2 regions of the Rathayibacter caricis DSM 15933 genome follow, and region 2 is predicted to be linked to the other one. Evidence: predicted binding sites of a transcription regulator. Region 2 holds the regulator's gene; the other holds the start of a gene.

Region 1 (10,534 bases), on a different contig from region 2:
GATCGCCGTCTTCCAGTTCAGCGCCGGTCCAACGAGGACGAGGCCCGAGAGCAGGTCGCGGCGGCTCGTGCGCTCTGCAGCCAGCAGCGCCACGCCACCGCCGAGGGACCAGCCGATTAGGACGATCTTCTTCGCGCCATGGGCGGCTGCGTAGTCGATCGCCGCGGCTACGTCGGCCCACTCGCGCTGACCGAGCATCGAGGCGCTGTGAGGAACCGCCGGCCCGTCTCCATCGCCACGGAAGGAGACCACCAGGGACGTGTAGCCGAGCGCGGTCATCGCGGGGACGCTGCGGAGCGCGTGGATGCGCTTGGTGCGGATGCCGTGCACGTGGATCGCCCACGTGCACTCGGCGTTCTCGTCCGGTCCGAACTGCCACGCTGGGCAGTCCCCCAGGGGGCCCGGGACGAGGACCTCCACGAAGTCGGGGTCGACCGCTTCCGGCCCGGCGAAGACGTCGCCCTCGCAGATGACGGCCTTCTCCCCGGCGAAGCTCGCTCCCCAGGTCGACTCGATACGCCGGGTGGTCGCACCTGTCACCGGGTCGGTGTGGATCGGTCGGCTGAGCGTCGCGTGTCCGGTCCGGTCGGTGCGAAAGACCCCGAGGATGCCCGGGGAGACGGTCTTGCCGTCGACGGCAAGGGTCATCGTCTTCCCGTCCTGGCGGAGGATCGGGATCTCAGGCGGGTCGACGGGAAGAACGACCTGCCGAGCGGCGAAGATCGAGCCGACGACGCCAGCGACGGCGAGGCCTCCTGCTGCGGCTGCTCCGACGATCATCTTGTTCATTTGTTCCATCCCATACCTGCTGCTAGCAATTCGCCGTCGATCAAGCGCTCTGCCCGATAAACGGCATTATTTTCGGTGTCATTCAGTTTCATCGCACCGACCATAACGGCATCAGTGACTCGAACTTGAAGCGTCATCAAGCGGACAAGCTTCTTCTCGCTGTCGGTGCCTTCTCTTACGAAGGACACCGGTGGGGCGGAAATCTCCCGCGCTGTCAACATTCCGACGAGATTTCGCGAGCACAGATCGACCGCGACGTCACGAATTGTGCGCCGAAGCGGGAAGCTGCACAGGCCAGCCGTGAACAACAGCGTTCCACCAAAGAATCCCGGCGTGAATACCAAGTAGAGACTGTCTGTCACCAGTGTCGAGTTGGGTGCTGTACGCGCGACGATCATTCCTGTGATTTCACTGACGGAGGCTGTGATGATGAGCCCTCCGCCGACCGTAAAGGGCCAGGAGGCGAGGCGCGGGTACTTCCGGATCTTGAGGATCAGTCTCACGAAAAGAACGATGAGCCCGAGGAAGTAGATGCCGCTGCACAGGATCATCGGGAGCTGTTCGACCGTCTCGTGTGAGAACTTCGGTGACGTCTCCGGACGGTCGATGGCCGCGAAGGCCGCCACATAAGCGCCGATCCAGACGACGAGGAGCCCAAGCGAACGCCAACGCACACGACCGACGTCAGTGACGGCCTCGACCAGTAGCCACAACGCCGTGCCGGCGGCGACGATCATCACGCAGTAGTAGATGTTCGTCCCGCCCAGCAGCCCGTCAGCCTCCTCGAGGGGCAGCCAGGGCCAAGCGCCGAGTGCAAGTAGGGCGACAGACCCGAATCCCGCGGCGACCCACGGCCGCGTCGGCGGCCGCCGGCGCAAAATTATCGCGACGAACCAGCCAAGGAAGTAAGGGACAACGGCGAGGAAAGTGGCGGTGAAGAAGAAGCTTTCGATCGGGCTCACCTAGCCGAACCTCCGCTCTCCTGTCCGGTACCGCGGGTGCATCACCAGCGACACCATCAGGCGGGCGAACTCCTCCGCCTCGCCCTCGATGACGCGGCGAGCCGGAGTGACTTCTTCCCCGTCGAACACGAACTGCTTCGCGTGACGGACGGCGCTGTCGCCGGTCGTGACGCCCATGGACTCGAAGTTCAAAGTGTCGGGAAGCTGCACTTCGCTCGGAGGATGACCGAGGAGAATGTGCGCCAGCTCGTGGAACACATTAAACATCCGATAATATGCTTTTTTTGTCGCTGCGGATAAGAATCTTATATTTGCTCGGCATCAACACGTTTATTGTGACCGTCAGCGTTAGTGCAAGGTAGTTCTCCCAGGACTCGTCACCGCCCTGATACACCTCGATTTCGGCGCCGAGGACTTCCTCGGCCCGCTCAATAATCGCTTCTTCGGTCGACAGTTCTCCCGGGTACTCTTCGGTGAAGATGTCAGCGAAGGCGCGCTCGGCGGTCTGGCGAATCTCGTTATTCACGAGCCACGGGTCGTTCATGAATTTCCCTTCCAGATCGCAGTAGCTACTTGCGCAAAGCGCGGATGGAAGCGGCGATACCGCGGATGGCGGCCGGCGACAGGCTCCCTCCGAGAGACCGAGCGGCCAGAGTCTCAACGCCCTTCGACGCGAGCGCCCGACGCAGCTCGAGGTCCGCTTCGATCATGGCTGTGTCTTCAGACGTGACTAGCTCGGTCAAAAACGCCTCAGGGACTTCAAAATGAGATGCCAGACGGGTGAGCTCGCTTTGTGTCACGCCGAAGTGCGATGTTGCGCCCAGCATCTCGATGATTCGCGGCACTGGGATCCCTGCGACATCATCGTTCGTACCCGCTGGCAAGAGGACGCTTAGGCGCCTAGCGAACTCGGCGCCGTTCGTGAGGACGACCATCTCATCGATCTCTTCAGCGGGTGCACCAAAATCGTCCGCGATCGTGAAGATGTGGGCGACTCTCACACCCAGGACGCGAGCGATGCGCTCGAGGTCGTTGGTGTCGAACATCGCGTCGCCGCGCATGCGGGCGTAGAAGTAGGTCAACGTCATGTCGGTGCGCGCCGCGAAGTCCACGTTGGAGAGGCCCGCCTTGCCCATCAGAGCCTTGATCGCGGCGTGAACGCGCATCGAGTACTCGGACGCGCCGTTACCAGTTCTCGCAGCCATGCTGTCCACGGTAGCCCTCCGTCCGAGAGGACTGTTACTTTCGACAGCCCCCTTCCGGCTTCGGAGGCGGCGCCGGCGCTACGGAGGGAGAGCACGTGCACGACTCTCTTGCTCCGGTGCTGAACCTCGTCCGCCAACGAGGAGGGTCCGCGCAGCTCGTCGTCCTCCGCGACGACGAGGTCCTGGTCGACCACGCCCAGGGGCACGGACCCGATGGCCTCTTCTGGTCATGGTCCGTCAGCAAGCCGTACCTGAGCATCTTGGTGCACCAGCTGGCCGCGGCCTCGGTCCTCGACCTCGATGCTGCCGTGTCCTACTACTGGCCCGAGTTCGCCCGTCACGGAAAGGGCTCTATCACTCTCCGGCAGGTGCTTCACCACCGGGCCGGCTTCTCGACGTCGCGAGGGCTGCTCGGTGACGCGCTCGCGATGACCGACTGGCGTCGCTCCATCCGCAACATCGAAAACGCCCACCTATCGACGGTGCCTGGCGCTGTGCCCTCCTATCAAGTCTTCACCTACGGCTTCATCCTCGGTGAGGTGATCGAGCGCGCGACCCGGAGGCGGCTGCGGCCGCTGATGGATGAGTGGCTGCTCACCCCGCTCGGCGCGACCAACACGATGCTGGGCGTCACTGAACACGCCTTCTCCCGATGCGTGCCCATCCGTAGCTCGGTACCGCTGGCGACGACGGCATTGAACAGCCGCTCCGTCCGCATGGCCGTGATTCCCAGCGCCGGCGTCTCCACGACCGCCCGAGACGTCGCCCGGCTCTACGAGATGCTGCTCAACGACGGACGCGGCCGCGACGGCGCGCAGGTTGTCCCACCCGAGATCCTCCTGCAGGCAACCGCCGCGAGCTCCACCGAAGCTGACGTCGACGGATTCGCACGCACCCCTATTCTCTGGGCGAATGGCTTCCAGCTCGGCGGACGCACCCCGAACCTGTACCCGCCGCTCGGATCCGTCGCCGGACCGCGAGCCTTCGGTCACAACGGATCCAACGTCTGCGTCGCCTGGGCTGACCCGGACAGTCGACTCATCGTCGCCTACCTCACCAACAGAGTCACCTCGGACGGCGCTCGGCACATGACGGCGGTGTCGAACGCCATCGCCAGCATCGGGCTCACCTTTCGAAATGACTGTTAACAATTCTTGCGTAGTATCGTTTACGTTAGGCGAGGCGCGGATGAAGCTGCGCCGCAACTTCGTTACGACGAAGTCCGTCCAGGCGAAGGGAGATGACCATGCTGGTGACCCTCTTGGCGATGGGCGACTCGAAGATCACCGCAGGAGCGCCGATGCGGCGCGCGGACTTGGCGACACACCGTCGACCTAACGTTTCCGTTAACGGAACCGCAGGATGATTTCGCTCATGGCTAGACCGAGCAAGGGACAGCGAGTCCCCATCATGGCGAAACCCGCAGTGCCTCTTGCCGAGGTCATCAAGGCCAACGCGACAGCCGCTGGGCTGAGCTACGGCGAGTACATCACCGCTCTAGCGGCCGAGTCCCTCGGCATGCCCGAGTACGCACCCCGCCCTCGCCGCGACCTCCGCAACGAGCTGCCCATCCCACAGGAGGAACGCACGACGGCCGCTTAAACGAAGGAGGCCCGCCGAAGCGGGCCTCACCAAGTTTCGTAGCCCGCTCCCCCATTGCTGCCAGGCTCCCGGGGTTCGAGCTAATCAAGTCACCAGCCCTCACGGGAGGTTTCTCTATGTCCTGCATCATACCCATGCCCCTGCGCCGATCAACGCCGACCTTCGATGGTCGGCGTGTCGTGGCAGCAACCGACGCCGTTCGAACCTTCGTCGAGGCGCTAGTTGGCGGCGCCGAAATTCCGAGCCGCCGGTTCGTGGACTCGCCGGTCCGCCTCCCTGAGATGTATGCATTCGCTCAGAAGAATGCTCGTATGAGCGCAATCAAGGGTCGTGCAAAGCGAGCGGACAATGCTCCCACCGTGCTGCTTCAGGCGCGCGTCACCCCAGAGGTGCGTGCGGAGGTGCATGCGGCTGCCGCAGCGAGTGGGGTCTCCGTGGCCTACTACCTCGATACGTTCCTGCACCAGCTAGTCCAGGCGAACGGTGCGCTCCCCCGCGTCGCGGCACCGCGACCTCAAGCAGAGGAGCTGCCGATCTCAGCCGCTTAAACGAAGGAGGCCCGCCGAAGCGGGCCTCACCAAGTTTCGTAGCTCAGGATCCCCCATCCGACCAAAGACCGGGATCTCGAGCTAATCAAGTCACCAGCCCTCGCGGGAGGCTTCTCTATGCCCGAAAGAATACATCACGGGCTGGAAGATTCAATGGCGGATCTTTCGGCGCGCCGCAGCGGTGTGCCGTTGGCGACCGACGGCGACGCGTGGTCGTTGTCACGTCGGCTGAGCCCGCGCGATACCGTCCGGACGATGCGCCGCGACGCCTACGGGCGCCTGGGTGAGAACTCCTACCCGGCGGCGTTCCTGGTCTCCCCCGTCGCTCCGAGCACTCCCTGGGCGATCTATCTCGCGGACGACGCCGGCGTTTTCCGGCTGCTCTGCTTCGACTTCGACGGCAAGGACTCGCACGGCGTCGACTCCGACCTCATGGAGCAGGCCGCGGACGACTGCGATGCGCTCTCCGCAGTTCTGCACGATCACCAGGTCCCGCACGTCGTCTGCCAGTCCTCGGGCACGGGGGGCCGCCATCTGTGGGTCGCGGTCCGCGGCGGCGCGTCTGCAGCTGATGTTGCACGGCTGGCGGTCGCTGCTCGAGCCAACTTCCGCACCTTGGATCACGGCATGCTGCGTAACCCGCGAACGGGAGCCGCGCGCCCGCCCCTGTCCCCGCACCGCGACGGCAGCGCGTCGACGCTGCTCCGCGGGCAAGCAGAGGATCTGCTGGACGCGGTGGTAGACGCTGAGTCGCTGCACGCGGTGACACAAGCTCTCGAAGCGAGGCACCCCGCCGTTCGATCGCTTTCGCTCGCCCCTGCCCCTGCCCCTGCCGATGCTGATGCGCAGCACCGCACCCACCGTGGCCTGAGCGCCGCGGGGACCGCCCACATGGCGACCGTCGGCGGTGGCGCGAACCCGTCGTGGACGGCGTTCATGTGCCTGCTCTCTGCCGCGCACGCGGGTTGGACGCTGACCGACGTGGAGCACGCCGCCCGCACGGCGCCGGGCATGGAGCACTACCGGACCAAGAACACCGGCCGCGGCGGCCGCCGAGCTCGCTCACGTGAGGAAGCGGCCGATCGGCTCGGCCGGCAGTGGGAGAAGGCGTTGCAGTTCGCGGCCCTGCACGCTGTCCTCCCCGGGCAGCGCGAACCCCGCGACCTGACCGAGCTCGAGGGTATCGTGGCGGCCGTCGGCGACCTCCTCGACCGGTTCCGGGTGAATCCCGGCCGGTGGGGCCGCACCGAGCGCGCCACCTCGGAGCGGACGATCCTCACCGCCCTCGCCTACCTCACCCTGCACACCGGCAAGCGCACCGTTGCTGCGTCCGTCCGCGATCTCGCGCTGCTCTCCGGCCTGGGTCGCACCACTGCTGCCAGCGCGCTGCGGACGTTGCGCGAGGACGGCTACGTGCAGCTCATCGCCCGCGCCGATGGCAGCAACGCGAGCGAATGGCGCTTGACCGGCACATTTTCCACAGGGTACGAAACCATCCGGACACAACCACTCAATAACCCCCGCCCCCCCGGACAGCTGTTTTCAGAACGCGCGATCCTCCTCGACCTGATCGAGCACGAACTGACCGACGCACGCCACGACCTCTTCACCCGCGCCGGTCTCGGACACCTCGCCGGGAAGGTCTACGCACTGCTGCGCCGTGAAGCCTCCGTCACCGTCGAGGTCACCGCCCGCCTCCTGGGCGTCGGGTCTCGCACCGCAGCGACGAACCTGTCACGGCTCCGCAGTCATCGCCTCATCGTCAAGCACACCGACGGATGGCGCCGAGCGGCTCGCGATCTCCGGACCGCTGCAGCACGAGCCCTCGGAGTCGACGGTCTGCTGGAGGATCGAGCGCACCGGTACAGCGTCGAGCGCGAGGTCTGGGCCTGGTGGCAAGCCGAACTCGCCCACCGCTCCTCTACACCCAGGGAACGCCCACGACGTCGACACGTCACCAGCCGCCCCCTCTTCGAGAACCCCTCCCCCGGTGAGCGCGTCTGGCCGCTTTACCCCCGCGACGCCGCCGGCCGAGGGGATCACCGCGAAGCACTCCACTGGGGACGCACCGGCATGCTCGCCCCCGGCTCCCTCTGGTGGTCCTCCACCGCCGCCTAACCCGCGACGCCCACCCCTACCCCGACCGTGCTCGACCACTCCCCCACCACCGCGCGGAATCACCGTTCGCAGGATCAGTGTCGGAACCTCCGACTTACACTCGGACTGTATCGAACATACGTTCGAGCATGTGAGGAGGCATCCCGATGAGCGTGACGATCGTTGAGAACATCGCGATCCCGGCACAGGGCGTCGTGACACTCGCGTTCCTCGTCGCCGGTGACGCGGTCGCTGCTGGCTTCCCCTCCCCCGCCCAGGACTACTTCGACGGCTCACTCGACCTCAACAACCACCTCATCCGCGACAAGACGTCCACCTTCATCGTCCGCGTTTCCGGCGAGAGCATGATCGGCGCAGGCATCAGCGACGGCGACGAGCTCGTCGTCGACCGCTCCCTCACACCCAAGCACGGCAACGTCGTCATCGCGATCCTCGACGGCGAACTCACCGTCAAACGCCTCGAGCTCACCGTCAGCGGCGTGATCCTCCGCGCCGAGAACCCCGACTACCCGCCGATCCTCGTCCCGGAGCTCAGCGACCTCCAAGTGTGGGGCGTCGTCACCGTCTGCCTGCACCACCTCCACCGTGCGCTCTGAACAGCGCATCGGCCTGGTCGACGTCAACTCCTTCTACGTCTCCTGCGAGCGGCTCTTCGACCCGAAACTCCACGGCCGACCCGTCGTCGTCCTCTCGAACAACGACGGCTGCGTCGTCGCCCGCTCCGACGAGGCGAAACAGCTCGGCATCGAGAACGGCACACCCTGGTTCAAGATCGAACCCCTCATCCGCGCCCGCCGCCTCCCGGAGATCATCGCCCGCTCCAGCAACTACGAGCTGTACGGCGAGCTGTCCGCCCGCGTGATGGAACTCCTCGGCCGCTACTCCGCCTGGCAAGAGGTGTACTCGATCGACGAATCCTTCCTCGGCGTCAACGGAGACGTCGCCGAGCGGGCGAAGATCGGCCGCGCGATGCGCTCCGCCGTCACCAAGAACATCGGCCTGCCCGTCTGCGTCGGATTCGGGCCGAGCAAGACCCTCGCGAAGTTCGTCAACAAGGGCGGCGCGAAAAGGCACCCGCGTCTCGGCGGAGTCTGCGACACCGACTGGTACACCCCCGAGCAGCTCGACGCACTCATGGCCTCCCAGCACGTCACCGAGCTATGGGGTGTCGCCGGCCGCACCGGCAAGCGACTCGCGGAACTGAGCATTCACACGATCCGCGACCTGCGCGACGCAGACCCCGCCCTCATCCGGAAGAAGTTCTCCGTCGTCCTGCAGCGCTCCGTGTACGAGCTGCGCGGCATCGACTGCATCCCCTCGAGGCCGCCCGCACAGTCCGCGACCAGCTGATCTTCTCCCGCTCCTTCGCCACACCCGTCACGACGATCGCGGACATGGAGCAGGTGCTGTCCGTCTACGCGCAACGCGCCGCACACCGACTCCGCGCGCAGGGCTCCGTCACCAAAACCATGAGCGTCTTCGCGTCAACATCTCCCTTCGTCAACGCGCCCTACGAATCCGCCGGCGGACTCGCCGGCTTCCCCGTCCCGACCGACGACCCCGTAGCGATCGTCAAGGCCGCGATCGGCACGTTAGGACCTCGACTCCGCGAAGGAGCCCGTTACGTGCGAGCCGGCGTGATCCTCACCAACCTCTCCCCCAAAGGCTCCCACGTTTACCTCGACTTCTTCGATCCGGTCTTCGACGTCAAAAACCTCGGTGCGACCATCGACGCGGTGACCAAGCGACATGGACGCGCGTCGATTGGGCTGGGCCGCGCCGGTGTCCGGACAGGGCCGGTGTGGTCGATGAAGCGAGACGCGCTCTCAGCGCGCGCTACAACGCACTGGGATGAGCTTGCAACGGCGCATGCTCGGTGACGCTCGTGTCGTCCCCGCAGTCCGCTCGGGCGACCGACCGCCGAAGCAGCAAAGCGGACGGTCGGAGTACGTACGAATACGTCCTGACGTAATTATCGAGCCGCTCGGGATAAATACGGCATGACAGATATATTTATTGCTGTGTTCTGTCCCTGCATCGCTACCGTTGGTGGACCTGGCTGTCCACTGTGCCACCATGCTGCGGACGTGGCAGATAAATACATCATGACGTAAATAATTAATCGAGGTGTCGGTTCTGGAGGTAGATCCACCAGCGGTCTAGCTTAAATAAATACGTCATGACGGAAAGACGTATGTAACGAGCCCTGAGCAGATGTAGGGTTGCGCTTTGGCGGAGCCAATCCAGACCCGATAACCGGACCGCAAGTTTAGAATAAATACGTCATTATGTAAATATTTGTAGCTGATGAGAACGGACCAACAACCCTGGACGCCCACCGTCCGGCGACTCAAGTACGGCTCAACGTGATGAGTCGCAGATTGCACTGACGCCGGGATCTAGCGTCGCGGTCGACACGGTGGCACACGCCGCTCTGTCGAGAATATTTACGTCAAGACGTAAAGACGTACGTGCAGTAAGATTGAAATATGGACGGACAGAAAGGGAGGCGCCGTGGCCATCATCACAGCAGTCGGAAACCGTAAGGGTGGCGTCGGCAAGACGGCTGAGGTTCTCGGTGTCGCGACAGGGCTCATGCTCATGCGTCGGAAGGTGCTGGTGATCGATCTCGATCCTCAGGCCGACGCGTCGACGGCGCTCGAGGCGGAAGGTGACCTCGATGTGTTCGATGTGCTCTACGGGGGAGTGACCGGCTCGATCGGCGAGGCGATCACGAAGTCCTCGTGGACGGGCATCGACGTGGTGCGCAGCTCGGAAGCGCTGTTCCGCATGGAGACCGAGTCGCTCATGGGCGCCGAGGTGCGGCTGAAGACGGTCATGTGGGAATCTCCCGAGCTCGCGGAGTACGACCACATCCTCATCGACCTTCCGCCCGCGCTCGGGCGGCTGACGGTGAACGGGCTGCTGGCTGCGACTCAGGTGCTCGTGGTCACGGAGCCGACGTCGTTCGCGGTCCGCGGAGTGGGGGAGTTCCTCGACACCGTCCGTCAAGTGACGGCGATGCCTCACCTCAATCCGTCGCTGAAGACCGCGGGCATCGTCGTCAACAAGACGTCGAGCCCGCTGACGAGCGAGCATTCGTTCCAACTTGAGGAGCTGCGCGCGGCGTACGGAGATCTCCTCGTGGAGCCGTACTTGCCGACGTGGACGGCCATGCAGGACTCGGCCAGCGCCCGCGTGCCGCTGACCAAGCTGAGCGGCCGTCGGCCGGCGATCCTCACCGAGCGATTCGTCGCGCACGCTCGTCACCTTGAAGGAGTAGCGAAATGAGCAGCATCCAGCGTAAATC
Region 2 (10,534 bases):
GAGCAGGAGAACGGCGCTGTCGTCGGGCGCGAGGTGCACGTGCTCGTCGCCACGGGGGAGGGACGTCGCGACGCCGAGACCCACCGGCTCAGCGGCCGCGCGGAAGACAGCCGCCTGGTGCACTTCGACGTGCCCGCGGGGTCGGAGCAGCCGCGTCCGGGCGACGTCGTCACGGTGCGGATCACCCGTGCGGCACCCTTCTACCTCCTGGCGGACTCCGCGGACGGAGCGCCGCTGCGCATCCGCCGCACGCGGGCGGGCGACGCGTGGGACCGCTCGCAGACCGAGTCCTGCGGAGTGCCCCCGACGTCCGCGGGGGCCGCGCCGCGGGTGTCCCTCGGCCTGCCGTCGCTCCGCGTGCGCCCCGCGGCGCTCACGACTCCGATCTACGACGCCCTCGATGGCGAGCGCTGAGCCGCCCGAGCCGGAGGTGATCGCCGTCGTCGGAGCGACCGGCACGGGCAAGTCCGAGCTCGCCCTCGATCTCGCCGAATGGGTGCTCGGCTCCGGCCGCGCGGCCGAGATCGTGAACGCCGACGCCATGCAGCTCTACCGCGGCATGGACATCGGGACGGCGAAGCTCGCGCCCGAGGAGCGCCGGGGCGTCCCGCACCACCTGCTCGATGTGCTCGAGGTGACGGAGGAGGCGTCGGTCGCCCGCTATCAGGCCGAGGCGCGTCATGTCATCGACGACGTGCTGTCGCGCGGAGCCCTGCCGATCCTGGTCGGCGGCTCCGGACTCTACGTGTCCAGTGTCGTGTTCGAGTTCTCCTTCGCCGGCACCGATCCGGACGTCCGCCGCGCTCTCGAGGAGACGGCGGAGCGCGAAGGCCCGGCCGTGCTCTTCGCGCGGTTGCGCGCGATCGACGCGGACGTGGCCAATCGGATCGGCCCGCACAACCTGCGCCGGATCGTCCGTGCACTCGAGATCGCCGAGCTGACCGGCTCGCCGCACAGCGCGCTGATGTCGGACGAACCGCAGTCGTGGCGACCAGCCGCGCTCCTGTTCCTCGAGGCGCCCCGCGAGGTGCTCGTGCCTCGGCTCGACGCCCGCGTCGAGCGGATGTGGGCCGACGGGATGCTCGACGAGATCGACGCGCTGATCCCGCTGGGTATCGAGCGCGGCGTCACCGCGAGCCGCGCCATCGGCTACGCGCAGGCGCTCGCGCAGCGGGCGGGCGAGGCCACGCAGGAGGAGGCGATCGCCTCCACGCAGGCGCTGACGCGGAGGTACGCGCGGCGGCAGAACAGCTGGTTCCGCCGCTACCGCGACGCCCATCGGCTCCCGTCAGGAGCCCCGGACCTGCTCGGGCGCGCGATCCACGCCGCCCAGCTCGGCGGCCGGTCCCCTCGCTAGGCTGTCCGCCATGACCATCGAGCTGCACTTCACCAAGGGCCAGGGCACAGGCAACGACTTCGTGCTCTTCAGCGACCCGGACGGCGAGGTGGAGCTCACTCCCGCGCAGATCGCGATGATCTGCGACCGGCACTTCGGAGTCGGAGCCGACGGCCTCATCCGTGCCGTGCGCTCGAAGGCGATCGCCGAGGGGGCCGCCTCGCTGTCCGAGGAGCCGGAGGCCGAGTGGTTCATGGACTACCGCAACGCCGATGGCTCGATCGCCGAGATGTGCGGCAACGGCATCCGGGTCTACGCCGCGTTCCTCCTCGCCGGCGGCCTGGCCGGGCTCGAGCCCGGTGACACGCTGCCGATCGGCACCCGCGCCGGCGTGCGCGACGTCACCCGCAGCGGAGCGGGGTTCCAGGTGGACCTCGGGCGCTGGCGACTGGCGGGCGGCGAGCCCCTCGTCCGCGCGAAGGAGCTCAAGGTCGCGCGTCCGGGCATCGGCATCGATCTCGGCAACCCGCACGTCGTCGTCGCGCTCAGCAACGACGAGGAGCTCGACTCCGCCGACCTGACCTACATCCCGCAGCTCGATCCCGAGCCCGTCGACGGGGCGAACGTCGAGTTCGTCGTGCCGGGGGAGCCGCTCATCCACGACGGCATCGGCCGCATCCGGATGCGCGTGCACGAGCGCGGCAGCGGCGAGACCCTGAGCTGCGGCACCGGTGCCGCTGCAGCGGCCCTGGCGGTCCGCTACTGGGCGGGGGAGCGCGCTCCCCAGTCCTGGCGCGTCGATGTGCCCGGCGGCACCCTCGGGGTGTCGATGTTCGCCACGGAGGAGGGTGAGCACGTGGGTCTCTCGGGGCCGGCCGATCTCGTCTACACCGGCACGATCCGGATCGACTGAGCCGGCCTCGTCAGATCCGCGTCGTCCGCAGCACGCGGAAGCCCTTGGAGACGGCGGCGCGCTCCACCTCCAGGCGATCGGCGAACGTCTCGGTCAGCCAGGTCTGGAGCGAGTCGGAGCCGAGGTTGCGCTGCACGACGAGCCAGGCGTCCGCTCCGGTCTCGAGGCGGGGGAGCCAGCGCTCGAGCAGAGCGTGGAGCTCGACCTTGCCGATCCGGATCGGCGGGTTGGACCAGACCGTGCTGAATCGCACGTCGTCGGGAACATCCTCGGGCAGCACGGCGTTGACATTGGTGACGCCGAGTTCCTCGCAGTTGCGACGGACCAGCTCGAGCGCCCGCTGGTTGACGTCGACCGCCCACACCCGGGCGTCCGGTGCGTCGAGGGCGAGCGCGAGGGCGATCGGGCCCCAGCCGCAGCCGAGGTCCAGCAGGTCCCCGCCGGCGGGAGGCTCGGGGACGGTGTCCAGCAGGACGCGCGTTCCCAGATCCACGTGGCCGGGGCTGAACACGCCTCCGGCGGTGGTGAGCTCGAGGTCGCGGCCCGCGAGACGGGCCGTGATCCTGCGGGGCCGGATGTCGCCGTCGGGAGTGTTCGTGAAGTAGTGCTCGGCGGCCATGGGAAGTGAACTTATCAACAGCTGAGGAGTTAGTGTTATCCGGATGACGGAAGACCTGAACGAGACCGACACGACCGAGGCCGTGGACGTCGTCTCGAGGGTCCTGGCGAACGCGCAGTCGCGGTCGGCGGGATACTCGCGCTTCGTCGCGGGCGGCGCACAGGCGCTGCAGACCTCGGGCCACGAGGGCGAGGACTCGGACGGCGAGCAGTTCGACCGTGCCGACCGCCAGGCCCTGCGACGCGTCGCCGGTCTGTCCACCGAGCTCGAGGACGTCACGGAGGTCGAGTACCGGCAGCTCCGCCTCGAGAACGTCGTGCTGATCGGCGTGTACTCGCAGGGCTCGCTCGAGGACGCGGAGAACTCGCTGCACGAGCTCGCCGCCCTCGCCGAGACCGCGGGCGCGACCGTCCTCGACGGGCTGCTGCAGAGGCGTCCGCACCCCGACCCGAGCACCTACCTCGGCAAGGGCAAGGCCCAGGAGCTCGCGGGAGTCGTCGCAGCCCTCGGAGCCGACACGGTCGTCGCCGACACCGAGCTCGCACCGAGCCAGCGTCGCGCACTCGAGGACGTCGTGAAGGTGAAGGTGATCGACCGCACCGCGGTGATCCTCGACATCTTCAGCCAGCACGCCAAGAGCCGCGAGGGCAAGGCGCAGGTCGAGCTCGCTCAGCTCGAGTACCTCCTCCCGCGACTGCGCGGATGGGGTGAGTCGATGTCGCGCCAGGCCGGTGGCCAGGTGGGCGCGGGAGCCGGTATGGGCTCGCGTGGACCGGGTGAGACGAAGATCGAGCTCGACCGTCGCCGCATCCACACGCGCATGGCGCGACTGCGCAAGCAGATCACCGCGATGAAGCCCGCCCGCGAGGCGAAGCGCGCGAACCGCAAGCGGAACGCCGTGCCCTCCGTCGCCATCGCCGGCTACACCAACGCGGGCAAGTCGAGCCTCCTGAACCGCATGACGCACGCCGGGGTCCTCGTCGAGAACTCGTTGTTCGCGACGCTGGACGCGACCGTCCGCAAGGCCCAGACGGCGGACGGCCGGCTGTACACGTTCGCCGACACGGTCGGCTTCGTGCGCGCACTGCCGCACCAGCTGGTCGAGGCGTTCCGCTCGACGCTGGAGGAGGTCGCCGACTCGGACATCATCGTCCACGTCGTCGACGGCTCGCACCCCGATCCCGCCGGGCAGATCGCGACCGTGCGCGACGTGATCGGCGAGGTCGGAGCGCGCGGGATCCCCGAGATCATCGCCTTCAACAAGTCCGACCTGGTCGACGAGGGCACGCGCCTCGTCCTCCGCGGGCTCGCTCCGGGTGCCGTCTTCGTCTCCGCGCGGACCGGCGAGGGCATCGACGAGCTGCAGGCCAGGATCGCCGAGATCCTGCCCGAGCCCGACGTCGAGATCGACCTGCTCGTCCCCTACGACCGCGGCGACGTGGTGTCGCACCTGCACCGCAGCGGCCGCATCCTGGCGACCGAGTACGTCGACGGAGGGACGCGCGTCCAGGCGCTCGTCCACCAGGACCTGGCGGGCTCGCTCGCCGAGTTCGCCGCCCCCGCGGCGGCCGTCGAGGCCTGACCGCACGACGCGAGCGCCCGCTTCCCCCGCTGGGGGGAGGTGGGCGCTCCGTCGTCTCCGGAGCGCCGAGCGCCTCCTCCGACGTCGTACTCCCTCACGCTCGTCCCGCTCCTCGACGGCGTGGCACCGCCCTTCCTCCGGTGGCCCCCGGAGGGCCGAGGGTCCACGCGTCCGTTCCGGCGCCAGCTCCGGATCGACCCGGGCTGCGGCCTGACCACCCACGGCTACGACGAGACCGCGGCGTTGCTGCGCACAGGGTCGACGCGGCCGTCGAGGCGTGGTGAGACCCCGTGGAGGCTGTGGTCGAGAAGTGGAACTCGGAAGGGGCGGACGGCACTCGGCCGTCCGCCCCTTCCGTATGTCCTGACCGGCCTGCGCGAGCACGGTCACGGCGGCTCGGACCGAGCGCAGCACGGCCGCAGTGGCTCGGACCGAGCGGAGCACGGCCGCAGCGGCTCAGACCGAGCGGAGCACGGCCGCAGCGGCTCAGACCGAGCGGAGCACGGCCACGATCTTGCCGAGGACCTCGGCCTCGTCGCCCAGGATGGGCTCGAAGTTGGAGTTGCGGGGGAGCAGCCAGGTGTGGCCGTCGCGCTGCCGGAGGACCTTCACCGTGGCCTCCCCGTCGAGCATGGCCGCGACGATCTCGCCGTTCTCGGCGGTGCGCTGCGAGCGGACGACGACCCAGTCCCCGTCGCAGATCGCCGCGTCGATCATCGACTCGCCGACGACCTTGAGCATGAAGAGCTCGCCCTTGCCGACGAGCTGGCGGGGGAGGGGGAACACCTCGTCGATCTGCTGGTCGGCGGTGATGGGGACGCCGGCCGCGATGCGGCCGACGAGCGGCACCATGGCGGCGTCCCCGACCGTGACGCTCGACTCGAACGACCCGTCGTCCTCGGTGGAGCTCGGGACGTCGATGAGGATCTCGAGCGCGCGGGGGCGGTTCGGGTCGCGCCGGAGGTAGCCGCTGAGCTCGAGCTGGTTGAGCTGGTGCGTGACGCTCGAGAGCGAGGCGAGTCCGACGGCGTCGCCGATCTCGCGCATGCTCGGCGGGTAGCCCCGGCTCGAGACGGAGCGCTGGATCACGTCGAGGATCGCGAGCTGCTTCGCGCTCAGGTTCTTCCGGCGCCGTCCGGTGCCCTGCTTCGCCTTGGCGGTCTGCGCGTCGCTCACGTCGTCCTCTCTCGGCGCGCACCCCGCGTGCGCGCCCGCCCGGCTCCTCGTCGATCACCGATGTCGGTGGTCGCTGCTGTACTACCAGCGGGCTCTCGAAACTGTATCCGCCGAGGGTTCCCGTTCGGAACATTCGTTCGAGTGTGTCGTACGATCCGTCGACGGATACGACGCGGCAGGCTCTTGCCTCTCGTTTTATTCGAAGATATATTCGGAACAGAGATTCGGGGCGGCCTCCCGGCCGAGGTCCGCCCCGAGTCCCTGCTGAAAGGAGCGATCCCCATGATCGACCAGCACATCGACCAGCACCGCGTCACCTCCGGCCCGGAGGCGCAGGTCTCCGTCATCGCGGCTCCTGCCGTCGCGTCGCCTGCCGTCGCTCGTGTGCGCCTGCGGATCACCCGCCGCGGTCGCGGCGTCCTGGCGGTGCTCGGCGCTCTCCCGATCGTCGCGGGAGCGTTCGTGTTCGGCATCAACGGCGGGGGTGCGGTCGCCTCCGGCGAGTCGTCCGACGTGCAGTTCCAGTACGTGACGGTGCGTGCGGGGGAATCTCTCTGGTCGCTCGCCGAGGACATCGCTCCCGGCTACGACCCCCGCGACGTCGTCTCGGACCTCCTCTCGCTCAACCAGCTGGCGAGCGCCGGCCTCGAGCCCGGGCAGCGGCTCGCCGTTCCGTCCGGGTACGAGCTGGCCCGCTGATCCGGCGGCTGCCGCCTCGGCGGGAGCGGGCGCGCAGTATCCGGATCGGTTCCCCTGTCGCCGCTACCATTCCCTGGTGACGACTCTCGACGACCTCCCCCTCCGCGACGACCTCCGCGGGAAGCTGCCGTACGGCGCTCCGCAGAAGATCGTCCCCGTGGCACTCAACGTAAACGAGAACACCCACCCGGTCCCCGACGGGGTCATCGCCGACATCGTCGAGCGGGTGTCCATCGCCCTGCGGACGGTCAACCGCTACCCCGATCGCGAGTTCCGGGAGCTGCGCGACTCGCTGGCCGCCTACCTCGGACACGGTCTCACCGCGGACGGCGTTTGGGCGGCGAACGGCTCCAACGAGGTCCTGCAGCACATCCTCCAGGCCTTCGGCGGCCCGGGGCGATCCGTGCTCGGATTCGCGCCCACCTACTCGATGTACTCGATCCTCGCCTCCGGCAGCGGCACCGAGTGGATCGGCGCTCCGCGACAGGACGACTTCGAGGTCGGCGCCGAGTACGCGGCCGAGCAGGTCCGGCGTGCGCAGCCCGACCTGGTCTTCCTCTGCGCACCCAACAATCCCACCGGCACGCCCCTCTCCCTCGAGACGGTCGAGGCGGTCTACGACGCCACGGACGGCATCGTCGTGGTCGACGAGGCGTACGCCGAATTCGGGGGCCCCGGCGCGTCCACCGCGCTGAGCCTGCTCGCAGGACGCCCCCGGCTGCTCGTCTCCCGCACGATGAGCAAGGCGTTCGCCTTCGCGGGCGTGCGTCTGGGGTACCTCGCCGCCGACCCCGCCGTCGTCGACGCGCTGCGCCTCGTCCGCCTGCCCTACCACCTCTCCGCGCTCACCCAGGCGGCCGCGACCGCCGCTCTGGCGCACTCCGACGAGATGCTGGCGATGGTCGGCGACATCATCGAGCAGCGCGACCGCATGGTCGTCGGCCTCCGCGAGCTCGGGTACACCCCGCACGCGAGCGGCAGCAACTTCGTGCTTTTCGGGGGAGTCTCCGATCCGGGCGCGACCTTCGAGGCGCTCCTCGCCCGGGGTGTGCTGATCCGCGACGTCGGCATCCCGAACCACCTGCGCGTGAGCGCTGGCACCGCGGAGGAGACGACGGCGTTCCTCGACGCCCTCGCGTCCCTGCCCTCCCTCGACGCCGACCCCGCCGCAGCGCTCGCGCACGAGTAGCGCCCGGCCCGAGGGCGGCCGCGGAGCGGCGAATAGACTGGTCGCATGACCTCTCCGAGCGCCGCATCCGGGCGCACCGCCTCCCTCAGCCGTGCCACCAGCGAGTCGAGCATCGAGCTCTCGATCGACCTCGACGGCACCGGCACCGCGGACCTCGAGACCGGCGTGCCGTTCTTCGACCACCTGCTCACCGCCTTCGCCAAGCACTCGCTCACCGACCTCCGTGTCCGGGCGACGGGCGACATCGAGATCGACATCCACCACACGGCCGAGGACATCGGCATCGCGCTCGGCACCGCCATCCGGCAGGCCCTCGGCGACAAGTCGGGCATCTCCCGCTTCGGCGACGCGCTGGTGCCGCTCGACGAGGCCCTCGTGCAGGCCGTCGTCGACATCTCCGGACGCCCCTACCTGGTGCACAGCGGTGAGCCGGAGGGCTTCGCCCTGCACCTGATCGGCGGGCACTTCACCGGCTCGATGGTGCGCCACGTCTTCGAGGCGATCGCCTTCAACGCGGGTCTCACCGTGCACGTCACCGTGCTCGGCGGACGCGATCCCCACCACATCGCGGAAGCCGAGTTCAAGGCGTTCGCCCGCGCGTTCCGTCAGGCCAAGGCGCTCGACCCGCTCGTCGTCGGCGTGCCCTCGACCAAGGGCGCCCTGTGAGCGCCCGTCCCTCGGTCGTCGTCTACGACTACGGATCCGGCAACGTCCACTCCGCCGTCAAGGCGCTCGAGCTCGCCGGCGCCGACGTCGAGCTGACGTCGGACCGCACGAAGGCGCTCGAGGCCGACGGACTGCTCGTCCCCGGCGTCGGGGCGTTCAGTGCGGTCATGGACGCCCTGACGACGGCGCGCGGTGGCGAGATCATCGACAAGCGACTGTCCGGCGGGCGCCCGGTGCTCGGCATCTGCGTCGGGATGCAGGTGCTGTTCGAGCGCGGCGTCGAGCGCGGCGTCGAGAGCGAGGGCCTGGGCGAGTGGCCCGGCACTGTCGACCTCCTGCCCGCCGAGGTCGTTCCGCACATGGGCTGGAACACCGTCAGTGCTCCCGAGGGCTCGGTGCTCTTCGACGGCATCGCCGACGAGCGCTTCTACTTCGTCCACTCCTACGGCGCTCGGGAGTGGTCGCTCGACGTCATGCCGCCCTTCCCCGCTCCCGCGGTCACCTGGGCCGACCACGGCGGCTCCTTCATCGCCGCGGTCGAGAACGGGCCGCTCTCGGCCACCCAGTTCCACCCCGAGAAGTCCGGCGCGGCGGGCCTGCGCCTGCTCTCGAATTGGCTGGGCGGGCTCCGCACGAACTAGGATCGGCCGGTGGTCGGCGCCGCTCCCCGTGAGCGCCGCCTCCGCACCAGGGCTCCCGAGACTGAGGATGACGATGAGCGAGTTCACCAAGGCCCCGGGCCTTGTCCTTCTCCCCGCGATCGATGTGGCGGGCGGCAAGGCCGTCCGACTGACGCAGGGCGAGGCGGGCACCGAGACCAACTACGGGGACCCCATCGACGCCGCAGGCGACTGGGCCGATCAGGGCGCGGAGTGGATCCACCTCGTCGACCTCGACGCCGCCTTCGGCCGGGGCGACAACCACGGCATCATGAAGAAGGTGATCCGGCAGGTCAAGGGCGTCAACGTCGAGCTCTCCGGCGGGATCCGCGACGACCGCAGCCTCGAGTCCGCGCTCAGCGCCGGTGCGAAGCGCATCAACCTCGGCACCGCCGCCCTCGAGAACCCCGAGTGGGCCGCGAGCGTGATCGCTCAGTACGGCGACCAGATCGCCGTCGGTCTCGATGTGCGCGGCACCACCCTCGCGGCCCGCGGCTGGACCAAGGAGGGCGGCGACCTCTGGCAGGTCCTCGACCGCCTCGAGGAGGCAGGCTGCACCCGCTACGTCGTCACCGACGTGACCAAGGACGGCACCCTCAAGGGACCGAACCTCGAGCTGCTCGAGCAGGTCATGGCCCGCACCCGCCGCCCGGTGATCGCCTCCGGCGGGATCTCGAACCTCGACGACATCGCCGCACTGCGCGACCTCGTCCCGCAGGGCCTCGAGGGCGCGATCGTGGGGAAGGCGCTCTACGCCGGCGCCTTCACGCTCGCGGAGGCGCTGGATGTCGCGTCCGAGTGACGGACGCGCTCTCCCCTCGCATCTGACCGACTCCGCCGGCACCCCCTGGGCGGGCCGCCGTTTCGAGGCGGGCGCGGGGAGCGAGGACGACGGCCGCGCGCCGGAGCCGCTCGTGCGCGCTCTCGCCGCCTTCGCGGACGGATCGCGCGGCCCGGACGCCGTCGTCGACGCGCTGCGTGGATCCCGCCTGCTGATCCCGCTCGTGGCGCACCTCGGCGAGGAGGGTGACGAGGTCGCCGGGCTCCGGACCGACAAGACGCAGGAGCTGTCGATCGTCACGGTGGCCGGCCCGGACGGGCGCGACGTCCTGCCGGTGTTCAGCAGCGTCGACACGATGCGGCGCTGGGATCCGGCGGCGCGCCCCGTGCCCGTCGACGGGCGCCGTGCCGCGCTCGCCGCCGTCGCCGAGTCGACCGAGCTGATGGTGCTCGACCCGGCGTCCGAGCACGAGTTCGCGGTGCGCCGGCCCGCGCTGTGGGCGATCGCCGAGGGCACGCCGTGGCGCAGTGCCGCGGAGGACTCCGAGGTGCTCAGGGCGCTGCGGGCGTCCGCGGAGCAGGAGCCGGTGGTCGTCTCGGTCGACGTCCGAGCCGGAGATCCGCGTCAGCGGCTGCACGGTCCCGAGGTCGTCGTGGTGCTGGCACTCGCTCCCGGACTCGACCGCGAGGCGCTCGGCGCGCTCGTCTCCCGCCTGGGGGAGCGGTGGGCCGCCGACGAGATCGTCGCCTCGCGGGTCGACTCGCTCTCGGTCCAGCTGGCTCCCGCCCGCTGACTCAGGTGACCGGGCCCGTCCACTTCTCGCCCGGGCCCTTGCCGATGGGGTCGGCGATCGGCGAGGCCTCGCGGAACGCGAGCTGGAGGGTGCGCAGTCCGTCGCGCAGGCTGCGTGCGTG

What was found. Region 2 encodes LexA, which represses DNA repair genes until DNA is damaged. Its sites were predicted from a motif close to TCGAACANNTGTTCGA; they were not measured.
Region 1: the regulator LexA is predicted to act here: its motif matches at 7,335-7,350, upstream of C1I63_RS19145 (LexA family protein).

Annotation. Positions count from the first base shown of each region.
Region 1 is NZ_PZPL01000002.1:213,813-224,346, reverse strand. Features, by position in the region: gene C1I63_RS19185 (alpha/beta hydrolase family protein) at 1-789, opposite strand, end outside; gene C1I63_RS19180 (hypothetical protein) at 786-1,751, opposite strand; gene C1I63_RS19895 (hypothetical protein) at 1,752-1,928, opposite strand; gene C1I63_RS19170 (hypothetical protein) at 2,011-2,295, opposite strand; gene C1I63_RS19165 (helix-turn-helix domain-containing protein) at 2,321-2,956, opposite strand; gene C1I63_RS19160 (serine hydrolase domain-containing protein) at 3,073-4,104, shown strand; gene C1I63_RS19155 (hypothetical protein) at 4,367-4,558, shown strand; gene C1I63_RS19150 (hypothetical protein) at 5,362-7,224, shown strand; gene C1I63_RS19145 (LexA family protein) at 7,371-7,820, shown strand; gene C1I63_RS20405 (Y-family DNA polymerase) at 7,810-8,574, shown strand; gene C1I63_RS20400 (DUF4113 domain-containing protein) at 8,619-9,104, shown strand; gene C1I63_RS19135 (ParA family protein) at 9,739-10,515, shown strand; gene C1I63_RS19130 (hypothetical protein) at 10,512-10,534, shown strand, end outside.
Region 2 is NZ_PZPL01000001.1:3,421,908-3,432,441, reverse strand. Features, by position in the region: gene miaB (tRNA (N6-isopentenyl adenosine(37)-C2)-methylthiotransferase MiaB) at 1-414, shown strand, start outside; gene miaA (tRNA (adenosine(37)-N6)-dimethylallyltransferase MiaA) at 401-1,357, shown strand; gene dapF (diaminopimelate epimerase) at 1,368-2,249, shown strand; gene C1I63_RS16015 (class I SAM-dependent methyltransferase) at 2,260-2,868, opposite strand; gene hflX (GTPase HflX) at 2,912-4,450, shown strand; gene lexA (transcriptional repressor LexA) at 4,937-5,626, opposite strand; gene C1I63_RS16000 (LysM peptidoglycan-binding domain-containing protein) at 5,909-6,325, shown strand; gene C1I63_RS15995 (histidinol-phosphate transaminase) at 6,402-7,514, shown strand; gene hisB (imidazoleglycerol-phosphate dehydratase HisB) at 7,560-8,180, shown strand; gene hisH (imidazole glycerol phosphate synthase subunit HisH) at 8,177-8,821, shown strand; gene priA (bifunctional 1-(5-phosphoribosyl)-5-((5-phosphoribosylamino)methylideneamino)imidazole-4-carboxamide isomerase/phosphoribosylanthranilate isomerase PriA) at 8,895-9,641, shown strand; gene C1I63_RS15975 (SseB family protein) at 9,625-10,413, shown strand; gene C1I63_RS15970 (DUF1844 domain-containing protein) at 10,415-10,534, opposite strand, start outside.